One region of the Streptacidiphilus sp. MAP12-33 genome, then DNA from elsewhere that is predicted to be linked to it. Evidence: riboswitches for the same ligand, from Rfam matches in the RefSeq annotation. Region 1 holds a riboswitch; the other holds the start of a gene.
The links. Region 1 has a riboswitch for cyclic di-AMP ahead of ABH931_RS32195 (M23 family metallopeptidase). Riboswitches for the same ligand answer to the same signal wherever they lie in the genome.

Region 1 (5,690 bases):
GGGGTCGGTATTCGCCCGCGTCGGCGAGCAGGAGTGGTTCCGCAAGCACCCGCCGCTGGTTCCGGCCTTCGGTCGGCCGGTCGCGATGGGCGTGCCGATGGGCGTGCCGATGCAGCGTCCTGCTCCGGGGTATCCGGTGCAGGGCGCGTACGGGCCGAGTCCGTACGGGCCGTACTCGCCGTACGGCCGGCCGGGAGTCCAGCCGCAGCAGCCCCACGCCTACGGGCAGCCCGGGCCGCGCCCGTATCCGCAGGCCGGCCCCTACCCGCAGCAGCCGCAGCCCCAGTACCCGCCGTACGCGCACCAGCCGTACCCGCAGGCCGGCCCCTACCCGCAGACCCAGCCGTATCCGCAGGCCCAGCCTCCCGCGCAGCCGCAGTACCAGCAGCAGCCCGAGGTGCCGCGGACCTACGACTACCCCGCGACCCGGCCCGCCACCGCCGAGCCCCAGGCCGGGCAACCCCAAGACCCGCCCGCCGGGCCGTGATTCCCGCACGCTGACTTGGGCCGTACCGGAACCATCAGCACCCCCCGACGCGTTGTTCTTGATATCCGCACACTGACGTGCGGCGACGCCGACACAGCGTCAGGAGGCAGCGCCGGTGACCGATGGCATCTACCGGATGGCCGTGACCAGTGGGCACGGGCATCAGGAGACTGTTGCCCTGGCCGAACAGCAGTTGCGCCAATGGCTCAAGGCGCTGCACTACGACGAGCCGGGCACCGGAAACGGGCGGCGCCGGGTCGGGCCGCAGGCCGTGCTCGACCAGGTGGCGCGTGGCAAGGCCGTGCAGGGGCGGCTGGCCCGCTGGCGGCTGCGCGAGTTCACCGTGCAGGGGATCTGGCAGACCTCGCTGACCGTGGCCACGGCCAAGGACGGCCGCACCTGGGTCCAGCTGGACGCGGAGCAACTGCCGGTGCGCGGCGAGGAGCCCGCCAAGGCGCCGGTCCCGGCGCTGGCCCGGGGCCTGCTGGACGTGCTGGACGCGACGGAGGGCGAGCAGCCCGGCTCGGCGCGGGTGCACGCGTTGCCCGGCGTGATCGAGCGCGCCGACGTCGACACCATCCTCGACGAGCTGTGCGACCCGGACCGGCGGCTGCCGATCGTCGTGGCCAGCACGCCGCTGCACACCGACTTCGAGGACTGGCTCGACGACACCGTCGATCCGCTGCTGCGCAGCTGCAGCGGCATCGCCGTCCTCTACGCCCTCGCGCCCGGCGCGGAGCGGACGTTCAACGCCGCGCTGGAGCACCACCGGGTCTACGGCGGGGCGGTCCGCACGTACCTGCCGGGCCTGGACCCGGCCTGGGCGCCGGAAGCGTCGCGGCACCGGGTGATGTCCCGTTCGACGATCGAGGAGAACCTGCGCCGGGCGTCCGGGCTGCTGGCCTGGCTGCCTCGGCGGCTGGCGGTGCAGGCTCCCCTGCCGGACCAGCTGGTCGGCCTGCCGCCGCTGCGGCCCGAGGGCCTGCCCGAGGCGGACGCGATCCAGCCCGGTGGCCTGCTCGTGGACCACGAGGAGGAGGAGGCCCACGAGCAGCGGGCCCGCGCGGAGGAGCTCCAGGAGGTCCGGCGCTGGTTGCGGGCCGCGGAGGAGCGCGAGTCGCTGCTGGCGGCGGAGTACGACGAGCAGTACAGCGAGCTGCGCGCGGTCCGCACGAAGCTGCGCACGCTCTCCGGCCGCCCGGTGCGTCCGCAGGACGCGGAGCCCGCGACCTTCGCGGAGCTGCTGGACCGCCTGGACGAGTTCCCGCTGCTCGACTTCACCGGCGACGCGCGGCTGACGAAGGAGCTGGACGAGCAGACCGACCACCCGACCTGGGTCCGGATGACCTGGGACGCGCTGCTGGCCCTCCAGGACTACGCGGAGTCCGCGAAGGCGGGCTCGGCCGGCGGCGACTTCCGCAGCTGGTGTGAGAACACCCCGCCCGACTGCCACCCCTTCCCGCCGCGCAAGGTGATCCGCGGCGAGTCCCGCACGGTGAGCACGAACGCCAAGTGGAAGCGGGAGCGGCTGCTGCCCGTCCCGGTGGAGGTCGACTCCTCAGGCCGGGTCTTCATGGGCGCCCACCTGCGAATAGGCGGGGGCGGTACGGCACCGCGACTGCATTACCACGACGACTGCTCGGGAACGGGCCGGATTTACATCGGCTATGTCGGACTCCATCTTCACAACACGCGCACAAACTGATTGACGGAGGTTCACTTTCCATGGCTCAGGTCCCCTCTTCGCTGATAGCCGCCACCGGCCTCGTGGGCGGCTTCGCCGTCGCCCGCGCGACGAAGCGCCGTGAGCTCGGCGGCGTCGCCCTCGCCGCGGCGGGCGGCTTGGCCGCGCGGCAGTGGCAGAAGGCCGCCGGGCCGAAGGCGGCGGCGGGCCTGGGCGGCCTCTACCTGGCCGCGTTCGCGGGCTCCCACCCGCTGGCGAAGAAGCTGGGCGCCTGGCCGTCGGTCCTCACGGTGGCGGGCACGGTGGCGCTGGCCAGCTGGGCTGTGGCCGACCGCAAGTAAGGGTTCCCGTCAGCTCCCGCAGGTAGCTCAGCAACCTGCGGGGCGCGAGGAACTGCGCGGGGCTCTGCTCATGTACGGCGTGCGCGAGAAACCACCGGCGTGCGGACGGCCCTGCTCAGTGAGGACCATCCGCACGCCGGAGGGGGCACCTCAGGGGCACCTCCCGGCCGAAGGCTGGGTGATTGTCGCGCACGCGGTACGTCGAGCAGGGCCCCGTGCCCCTGTTGCCCCTACAGGCTGAGCCCGTGGGCGGCGAACCAGGCCGTGGGGTTGACGGGCTCCGCGCCGTCGGGGCGGACCTCGAGGTAGACGTGGGGGGACGTGAAGCCGCGGGAGGATCCCACGCGGCCCAGGGGCTGGCCGGGAGTGACAGCCCCGTGGCCGACGGCGATCGCGGAGAGGTGGCAGTACCAGATCTCCGTACCGTCCGGCAGGGTCTCCACGACGCGGTACCCGTAGGAGCCGGCCCAGCCGGCCGAGGTGACGGTGCCGGCGCCGACCGCGCGGACAGGGGTGCCCGCGGGGGCCGGGAAGTCCTGGCCCGGGTGGAGGTGGGACCAGTAGGAGGCATCGCGGCCGAGGCCCGTCGCGGCGAAGGCGATCGGCGGGACCAGGGTGCCGACGGCGCGGACGCGCTCCGCCGCGGCGGCCTTGGCGGAGGCCGCGGCCGCGGCCTCGATGCGGGCCGATGCCGCCGCAGGCGCGGCGGCGGTGTGCTGCTCCGGGGTGCCCTGGGTGCGGATGCGGTCCAGCAGTGCGGAACCGGCGTCCGAGCCGTGCGCCGCCGACGCGTGTGCGTGCTCGTCGACGAAGAGCGAACCCGCGGCGCCGCCGTGCTCGACGCGCTCGCCGTGGTCCGCGGCCAGCGCGGGACCCGCGAGGCCGATCACGCTGCTGGCGCCGACGGCCATCGCTGCCAGGCCCAACGCGGCGCCGCGCTGGCGCGGCAGGGCGAGGGAGGGCTGCTCGGTCGGCGCCGGGGTCTCGACCTCGGCCGGGTATGCCGCCATGACTGGCGTGCTCCTTTCCGTCCCTTCGCCGACCGGGTTAGCTGACGGGTTCGGAGAGGGAGGTCTCCTACGGCCGTAAGGCCGATACACCCCAGGTGCGTTGGGTCCCCGGTTCCATGAGGATTAGGCGATACACACGACGTCCGTGCGTACTGTTATGGAAAGTTAATACTAAAGCGGCCTGAATCCAAGTGGTTCCCGGGGTGCAGTTGGGACCACAGCGGCCACTGCTCCCGCCGGCTCACCGTCCGACTGAAGTTTCGTCATCGAACCGGGCATGCCGGACAAACGCTCCCAATGCCGAGGCCAGCAGCTTCTGGAGCAGGCTGTACGCGAGGATCGGGACCAGCACCGCCGGGTTCCCCGGCAGGCGGGTGACCGCGACGACCGCGCCCGCGCTGCTGTTGTTCATGCCGGACGCGTAGGCCAGCGCGATCGCGTCCGCGCGCGGCAGGCCGAGGCGCCCGGCCAGGATCCAGCCCGTCAGGAACGAGCCCCCGCACATGGCCGCGGTGGCGACGGCCACCAGCAACAGGAAGTCCGGGTCGGGGCGGGCGACCACCTGGCCCAGCCCGCCGCAGGCGTTGGTGTAGCTGAGCAGGACCACCACCGCCAGGTTCGCCGCCCGGACCGAGGGCAGCGCGGCGGTGAGCGCGCCGGGGTGCCGGGCCCGCGACCACCGGCCGAGCGCCAGACCGGCCGCGCACGGCAGGACCACCGTCACGACGGCGAAGACGCTGCACGCGTGGGCGGCCGCCGCGTGCAGATCGGCCGCGTACGGGCCCGAGGCGAGGAAGCCGCCGAGGTGCAGGCCGAGCGGGATGGTGAGCGGGCTGAGCAGGGTGCTGCCGATGACCAGGCCCAGCGTCAGCGTCGCGTTGCCCTCGCTGCCCTGGGCGAAGACCGTGGCCCCGGCCGCGACCGGCATCGCGCCGACCAGGGCGAGCCCGACCAGCAGGCTCTGGGCCTCGTGCGGGCTGTGCCAGCCGTCCGCCGCGAGGGCGCCGACGGCGAGCAGGGCGGTGGGCACCAGCGCGTTGGCGGCGATCCCGACGAGCAGGGCCCGGGGGTGGCGGAGCAGGCCGGGCAGCGCCTCGGCGCGGGCGGTGAGCCCGGCGTTGAAGACCACGGCGGCCAGCAGGCCGGCCTGCAGCGGGACAGCGGCCCCGCCGAGGTGGAGCGGCGTCACCGCACGCAGCGTGAGGCCCGGTTCGGGCCAGCCCGCCGCGAGGGCGTAGGCCAGCAACATGATCCAGAGCAGCCGTCGCTGGGCCGACGCGACCAGAACGGAGAGGGTGGAGTTCATCGTGGACCGCCTTCCGGCACACGTGCGCAACTGATCGTGCGCCTGTGGCGGCATCAGATCAGGTGCGTACCCGCACCATCCAGCGGACCTGCGACGATTCATGACTTCGAGCGAATCTCGTCATGATCGGGAAGAGGGGTGCACAGGGTAGAGCCAGGCCACGAGCTGTCCGGCGATCGCGTCGGAGGAGAGCGTGCGGGCGCCCGCGAAGCTGCCGTCCTGGGTGGTGGCCCGGACGCTGCCGTCCGGGTTGAGCACCACCAGCGCCGGGATGCCACTGCGCTTGAGGTCGATCCAGCGGGCCGCCAGGGCGGTGTTGCGGTCGAAGTGCCCGACGTCGACGGTGACCAGCCGGTAGTCGCGCTGGAGCAACAGCCTCACGGCCGGCTCGGTCGTCCGCTGGGCCAGGGCCTGGCAGTCCACGCACCAGGAGGCGCCGAACTCCACCAGGACCGGCCGCCCGTCCCGGCGCGACCGCGCGAGCGCCGCGGCGACCGCACCGGCCGCGTCGGCCTTGGCGTCGTACCCGGTCGGCACCGGCGCGGGCGCGACCGGCGCGACGCTGACGAAGGGCTGCGCGTAGTGCGGTGCGAGGGCGGCCCCGCGCCCGTCCACCTCCACGCAGCCGGCCAGCGTGAGCAGCGGGGCGGTCAGTGTGAGGAGGCACAGGGCCCGCAGTGGTCGTCGTCGCACATCGTCCAGTGCAACACCCGCGCGGCACCGGAAAGTGTTCGACGCGCCGTCACCGCCCGGCCACGGGACTACTGCAAGGACAGGTAGGCGAGGCTGCCGGCACCGGCGACGAAGCAGTAGATCGCGAACGGGGTCAGCGTCTTGGTCTCGAAGTACTTGTCCAGGAACC
Region 2 (5,690 bases), on a different contig from region 1:
TCCCGCAGGTAGGGCCGGGCCTGTTCGAGCAGTGAGAGCACCCGGAAACAGGTGCGGAAGCACAGCGCCGCCAGCGGCAGCTCCACCAGCAGGGCCATCACCAGCGCCTCGACGAAGTCCCGGGTCGTCGAGGCGAGCATCACGTCGAACCACGCGTCGGTGACCAGCAGCGCGCCCGCGACCGCCGTCACGATGGCGCTGCGCGGCGACAGCCGCAGTATCCGGACCGCGCAGGCGGTGAAGACGATGATCAGCAACGCGTCGAAGCCGCCCCAGGCGACGTCCCAGTGCGCGGCGCGCTCACGGCCGGGGAGGGTGAGGAAGAGCAGGATCGTCCACGGCACCAGGATCACGGCCGAGCAGAAGTAGAGCAGCGCCAGCCGGGGCCGCACCACGCGCTCGCTGTGGTCCAGGGCAGGGGTGAGGAAGGGCGGCGGCTGCAGGAAGCGCGGCAGCCGGCCCTCCCAGTGCTCCCAGCGTCCTGCCGCCCCGATCGCACGACCGCTCGCGGGGCCGCTCGCAGGGCCGCTCGCAGGGTCAGTCCGCATGGTTCGGCTCCTGCCGGTTCGGCACGTAGCCGAGGTCGACCGCCTTCGCGGGCGGGCCGTCGCGCCGCAGGTCGGCGAGGAGGGAGACCAGCTGCGGCGGCCACAGCACCTCCTCGACCTCGGCGAGTTCGGCGGGTGTGAACCAACGGCAGTCGAGGATGCCGTCCGCCGCGAAGGAGGCGGTCAGGTCGCCGACCGGGTCGCGGCGCGGCGCGGACGCCAGGAAGATCACCTCGTGCTGACGGACCAGGCCCACGTCGCCGCGGTGGTAGTCGTGCTCCCAGCGCCACAGCTCCGGACCGGTGACGACGTCGGTCCAGCCGGTCTCCTCGACGGTCTCGCGCAGCGCTCCCGCGAGGGGGTCCTCGCCCTCGTCGAGGCCGCCGCCCGGCAGGACCCAGTGCGGGCCGACCTCCGCGTCGTGGTGGCGTTGCAGGAAGACCGCGCCTTCGGGGTCCAGCACCAGCAGCCGCGCGGCGGGGCGGCGGGGGCGCTCGCCGAGCGCGGGACGCTCCGCGAGCAGGAAGCCGTAGTCGTCGCTGACGCGGTCGGCGCCGTAGCGGTCGCGCAGTTCGGCCTCGCCGGTCTCGTGGACGAGCCAGCCGTGGTGGCGCAGCCACTGCGCGTGGTTGCGGCGCAGCCCTCCGCGCCACAGTCGGGTGGCCCCGGCCATGGCCGGGTCCCGCACGGCCAGTTCGCGGGTGCGGCGCAGCGAGCCGTCGCGGACCAGGGAGAGCCGGCTGCCGGGGGCGGAGAGGTTGCCGATCCGTTCCAGCAGGGCGGCCGCGTCCGCCGCCTCCAGGTAGACGAGCAGGCCCTCGACCAGCCAGGCGGTCGGCTGCCCGGGGTCGAACCCGGCGGCGCGCAGCGGCGTCGCCCAGTCCTCGCGCAGATCGACCGTCACGACCTGGCGCTCGACCCGGGGGTGGGCCCCGACGTCGGCGAGGACCCCCTCCTTGAACGCGACCATCTCCGGCAGGTCGAGCTCGAAGAGCGTGACGCCATCGGGCCAGTCGAGGCGGAAGGCCCGGGAGTCGAGCCCGGCGGCGAGCAGGACCACCTGGGTGCAGCCGGCGTCCGGGGCGACCGCCTCGCGCAGGTAGTCGTCGAACCAGGCGGTGCGCAGCACCAGATGGGCGGACATGGCCTGCCACGCCTCGGTCCGCTCGCGGCCGGACGTGCGGAGCTCGCGCGGCCCGCCCTCGTCCACGGCGGCGGCGCGCAGGAACGCGGCGGCGTAGGGGTCGTCGAAGAGTCGGTCCGGGCGGGCACTCTCCGCCGCGCGGGCCAGCGCGACGCCGAGGGCGGTGCGGTCGACCCCCTGCGGCGTGGCGGCGCTCCCGGTGTCTCGATCATCAGTCACGCGCCCAATCTAGGCGCCTGGCCGCACCCGCCGGAAGGGGATTCGGAACCAGCCACTTGGGGGCCACTAAACGGCGTGGGCCGACCGGGTGAAGGATCTCCTCCGATTTCTGCATTTACGCAGGTCATTACCTATTCCCGCGAGGAGAAATCGATTTCTGGAATCCGTTTGCCGTTACTCCGGACGCAGCAGGAATTGCGACCCAAACGTCGCGTGACAAGAATCACAATGGCCTGGCGGAACGTGAAGACGGCATAAAAACGTGCCAATACTGTCCGCCGAACGAACAAAGTCCTCGCCACCGTGGCGGGGCGGTCCGGCCGGACGCCTAGTCTCGCCACCGGTCGGACGCCAGGTGCTCACACACACCTGACAGGCGAGAACGGGAGACCCAGGCAGGACGGCACGGCGTCAGGGAAACGCCGAGCCTTGGGGTGAAGCCGCAAAGCACGTGTCGTGCGCGGCCGGGCAGCTTCTGGAGCCCGAACCCGACAGGGACGACTTTCGTAGGCGGTTCCGGAAGGGCTTCCGCATGTCCGCGTCCCATGATTCCGCGCGTCACCATGCCCTGAACCAGATCCAGAACCACCCCCAAGGGCAGCCCGGGCACCAGAACGGGCCCGGCCGCGGCCGGCACGCTCGACGCCCGCAGAGCGGCGTCAATCGGCTCCTCGGCGTGAACGACGGCTCCACCGGCCGGCGCCTGAAGGCGGGGCTCACCACCCTCGCCGCCACCGGCGCCCTCCTCGGCGGCACGGCCGTCGCGGCCCCCTCGGCCGACGCGAGCGCGCTCACCATAGGGCAGAAGGCCCTCAGGATCGCCCAGTCCAAGCACGGCGACCCCTACCGCTGGGGCGCGACCGGCCCCAACTCGTTCGACTGCTCCGGTCTGACCTACTACGCGTTCAAGCGCGCCGGCCACCGCCTGCCGCGCACGGCGCAGGACCAGTACAACCACGTCCAGCACATCTCGTTCCGTCAACTGCGGCCGGGCGACCTGGTCTTCTTCCACTACGGCTCGTACGTCTACCACGTCGGCATCTACGCCGGTCACTGGGAGATCTGGCACGCGCCGCACTCCGGCAGCTACGTGAAGCTGGAGCACATCTGGACCGACTCGGTCTGGTTCGGCCGGGTCAACTGAGCAGCAGCGCCAGCAGGCGCGCGAGCGCGTCCGGATCCTCGCCCGCCTCCGCCACCGGGGCGAGGAACCCGCGCTCGACCTCGTGGCGGACGGCCTCGGCGCGAGCCAGCAGGTCCGCGCCGGGCCCGGTCACGTGGAGCGCGTTGCGACGGCGGTCGTGGGGGCTGCGACGTCGCTCGACCAGCCCCTTGGCCTCCAGCGCGTCGGCCAGGGCCACCATCGTGGTCCGGTCGACGCCGAGGGCGGCGGCCGCCTCCGCCTGCGACAACGGCTCCCCCGCCGCCCCCGCGGCCAACACCGCGAGAACGGCCAGCTCGCGCCCGTCGATCCCGAGCGGCGCGAGCGCGCGGGCACTGGCCTCGGCGAAGCGGAGCTGGGTGTGCTTGAGCAGGTAGCCGAGCCGGGCCTGGAGGGCGCCCGGCGTCACGTCGTCGGTCATGCCCGCATGGTAGTCGACGATCCTGATAGTCAGGAGAGCTGATGATCGGCTAGCCTGACGGTGTTGCCCGAGGGAAGGACACCGCCATGGCACTGAGCTTCGGCGTCAAGACCACACCCATGCGCGTCGGCTACGACGAGATCCTGCGTGTCTGGCAGGAGGCCGACGAGACCCCCGAGATCCAGGACGCCTGGCTCTGGGACCACCTGATGCCCGTCGCCGGGCCCCCGGACGGCACCATCCTCGAGGGCTGGACGTTGCTCAGCGCGCTGGCCGCGCGGACGCGACGCCTGCGGCTCGGGCTGCTGGTCACCAGCAACCGCATCCGGCCACCCGCCGTCCTGGGCAAGATGGCCGCGACGGTGGACGTCATCTCCGGCGGACGGCTCGTCCTGGGCCTCGGCGTCGGCGGCACCCACCAGCCGCCTGGCGCGGGCGGCGTCGCCGGGCCCAACCCCGCGGAGGCCGAGTACGCCGCCTACGGCCTCTCGCTGGTCTCCCCCGGCGAGGGCCTGGCCCGCCTGGAGGAGACGATCGCGATCCTGCGCGCGATGTGGAGCGAGAAGGTCTTCGACTTCGCCGGCCCGTTCACCACCCTCACCGACCATCGCAACGAGCCCAAGCCGGTCCAGCCGGGCGGCCCGCCGCTGCTGATCGGCGGCTGGGGCGACCGGACCCTGCGCCTGGTGGCCGAGCACGCCGACATCTGGAACATCCCGGGCCCACCGCACAACCGTGTCGAGTACCTGGCGGAGCGCGCCCGCGTCCTCGACGCGCGCTGCGCGGCGATCGGCCGCGACCCGCGCACGCTCACCCGGTCGGTGCAGTACATCGTCGACTACGCCGACCCGGCGGGCGACCGGGCGACGCTGGCGCGGCTGGTGGAGCTCGGCTTCACGCATCTGGTGCTGAGCCTGCGCGCTCCCTACCCGCCCGGGGTGGTGCGGTGGCTGGTCAACGAGATCATCAGGCCACTTCGGCAGGAGGTCGCACCGTGACGGGCGCGGGGCTCTGCTCGATCGGCCGCGCGCGCGAGAAACCACCCGGGGCGGACGGCCCCGCGCATTGAGAACCACCCGCGTGCAGGTGGCCTGCCGCGCACGCAGCCGATCGAGCAGAACCTCGCGCCCCCAACGGGGTGCCGTCTCGGCGATCAGCTGGACCGCCCAGGCGATCTGCCCGCGCATTGAGGACCACCCGCGTGCAGGTGGCCTGCCGCGCACGCAGCCGATCGAGCAGAGCCTTGCGCCCCTAACGGGGTGCCGTCTCGGCGATCAGCTGGACCGCCCAGGCGATCTGGGTGTCCGTCAGGTCCGCGCGAGCGGTGAGGCGGAGGCGGCTGAAGCGGTCGGGGACAGACGGCGGGCGGAAGCAGCCGACGCCGAGGCCCCGGGCGCGCAGCTCCGTCGCCCAGGCCAGCGCCGCCTCCGGCGAGGGAGCGCGGACGCCCACCACCGCCGCGTCCGGCACGCTCGCCGGAAGGCCCTCCGCCAGGAGACCCGCGGAGAGCGCGTGCGCGACCTCCCGCGCACGCTCCGCGCGCGCGGGCTCGGCGCGGAGCACGCGGAGAGCGCCCAGCGCCGCGCCCGCCGCGGCCGGCGCGAGGCCGGTGTCGAAGATGAAGGTGCGGGCCGCCTGCACCAGGTGCTCGATCACCCGCCGCGGGCCCAGCACCGCGCCGCCCTGCGAGGCGAGGGACTTGGACAGGGTCACCGTGGTGACCACGTCCGGCGCCCCGGCCAGGCCTGCCGCCGCCGTCGCGCCCGCGCCGCCGGGGCCGAGGACGCCGAGGCCGTGCGCGTCGTCGACGACCAGCGCCGCACCGTGGTCACGGCAGACCGCCGCGAGCTCGGCCAGCGGCGCCGCGTCGCCGTCGACGGAGAAGACGGTGTCACTGACGGCGATCGCCCGCTCCTCGCCACGCGTCGCCAGCTCGGCGCGGAACGCGCCGGGATCACGGTGCGCGGCGCGCGCCACCCGGGCGCGGGAGAGGCGGCAGCCGTCGATCAGCGAGGCGTGGTTGAGCGCGTCGGAGACGATCAGCGCGCCGGGGCCGGTCAGCGCCGTGAGGGCGGCGAGGTTCGCGGTGTAGCCGGAGGAGAAGACCAGCGCGGCCTCCACGCCGCAGAACTCGGCGAGCTCGCGCTCCAGTTCGGCGTGCAGCTCGGTGGTGCCGGTGACCAGGCGCGAGCCGGT

Region 2: linked by a shared signal. The riboswitch ahead of ABH931_RS10215 (C40 family peptidase) and the one ahead of ABH931_RS32195 (M23 family metallopeptidase) in region 1 are both predicted to bind cyclic di-AMP.

The regions. Positions count from the first base shown of each region.
Region 1 covers NZ_JBGCCA010000039.1:78,985-84,674, reverse strand. The annotation lists gene ABH931_RS32210 (PrsW family glutamic-type intramembrane protease) at 1-487, shown strand, start outside; gene ABH931_RS32205 (hypothetical protein) at 603-2,192, shown strand; gene ABH931_RS32200 (hypothetical protein) at 2,213-2,512, shown strand; gene ABH931_RS32195 (M23 family metallopeptidase) at 2,743-3,522, opposite strand; cyclic di-AMP (ydaO/yuaA leader) riboswitch at 3,535-3,662, opposite strand; gene ABH931_RS32190 (bile acid:sodium symporter family protein) at 3,764-4,828, opposite strand; gene ABH931_RS32185 (thioredoxin family protein) at 4,949-5,521, opposite strand; gene ABH931_RS32180 (undecaprenyl-diphosphate phosphatase) at 5,590-5,690, opposite strand, start outside.
Region 2 covers NZ_JBGCCA010000007.1:209,668-215,357, forward strand. The annotation lists gene ABH931_RS10205 (hypothetical protein) at 1-548, opposite strand, end outside; gene ABH931_RS10210 (SAM-dependent methyltransferase) at 538-1,911, opposite strand; cyclic di-AMP (ydaO/yuaA leader) riboswitch at 2,268-2,439, shown strand; gene ABH931_RS10215 (C40 family peptidase) at 2,588-3,055, shown strand; gene ABH931_RS10220 (MarR family winged helix-turn-helix transcriptional regulator) at 3,048-3,494, opposite strand; gene ABH931_RS10225 (LLM class flavin-dependent oxidoreductase) at 3,581-4,492, shown strand; gene ABH931_RS10230 (8-amino-7-oxononanoate synthase) at 4,746-5,690, opposite strand, start outside.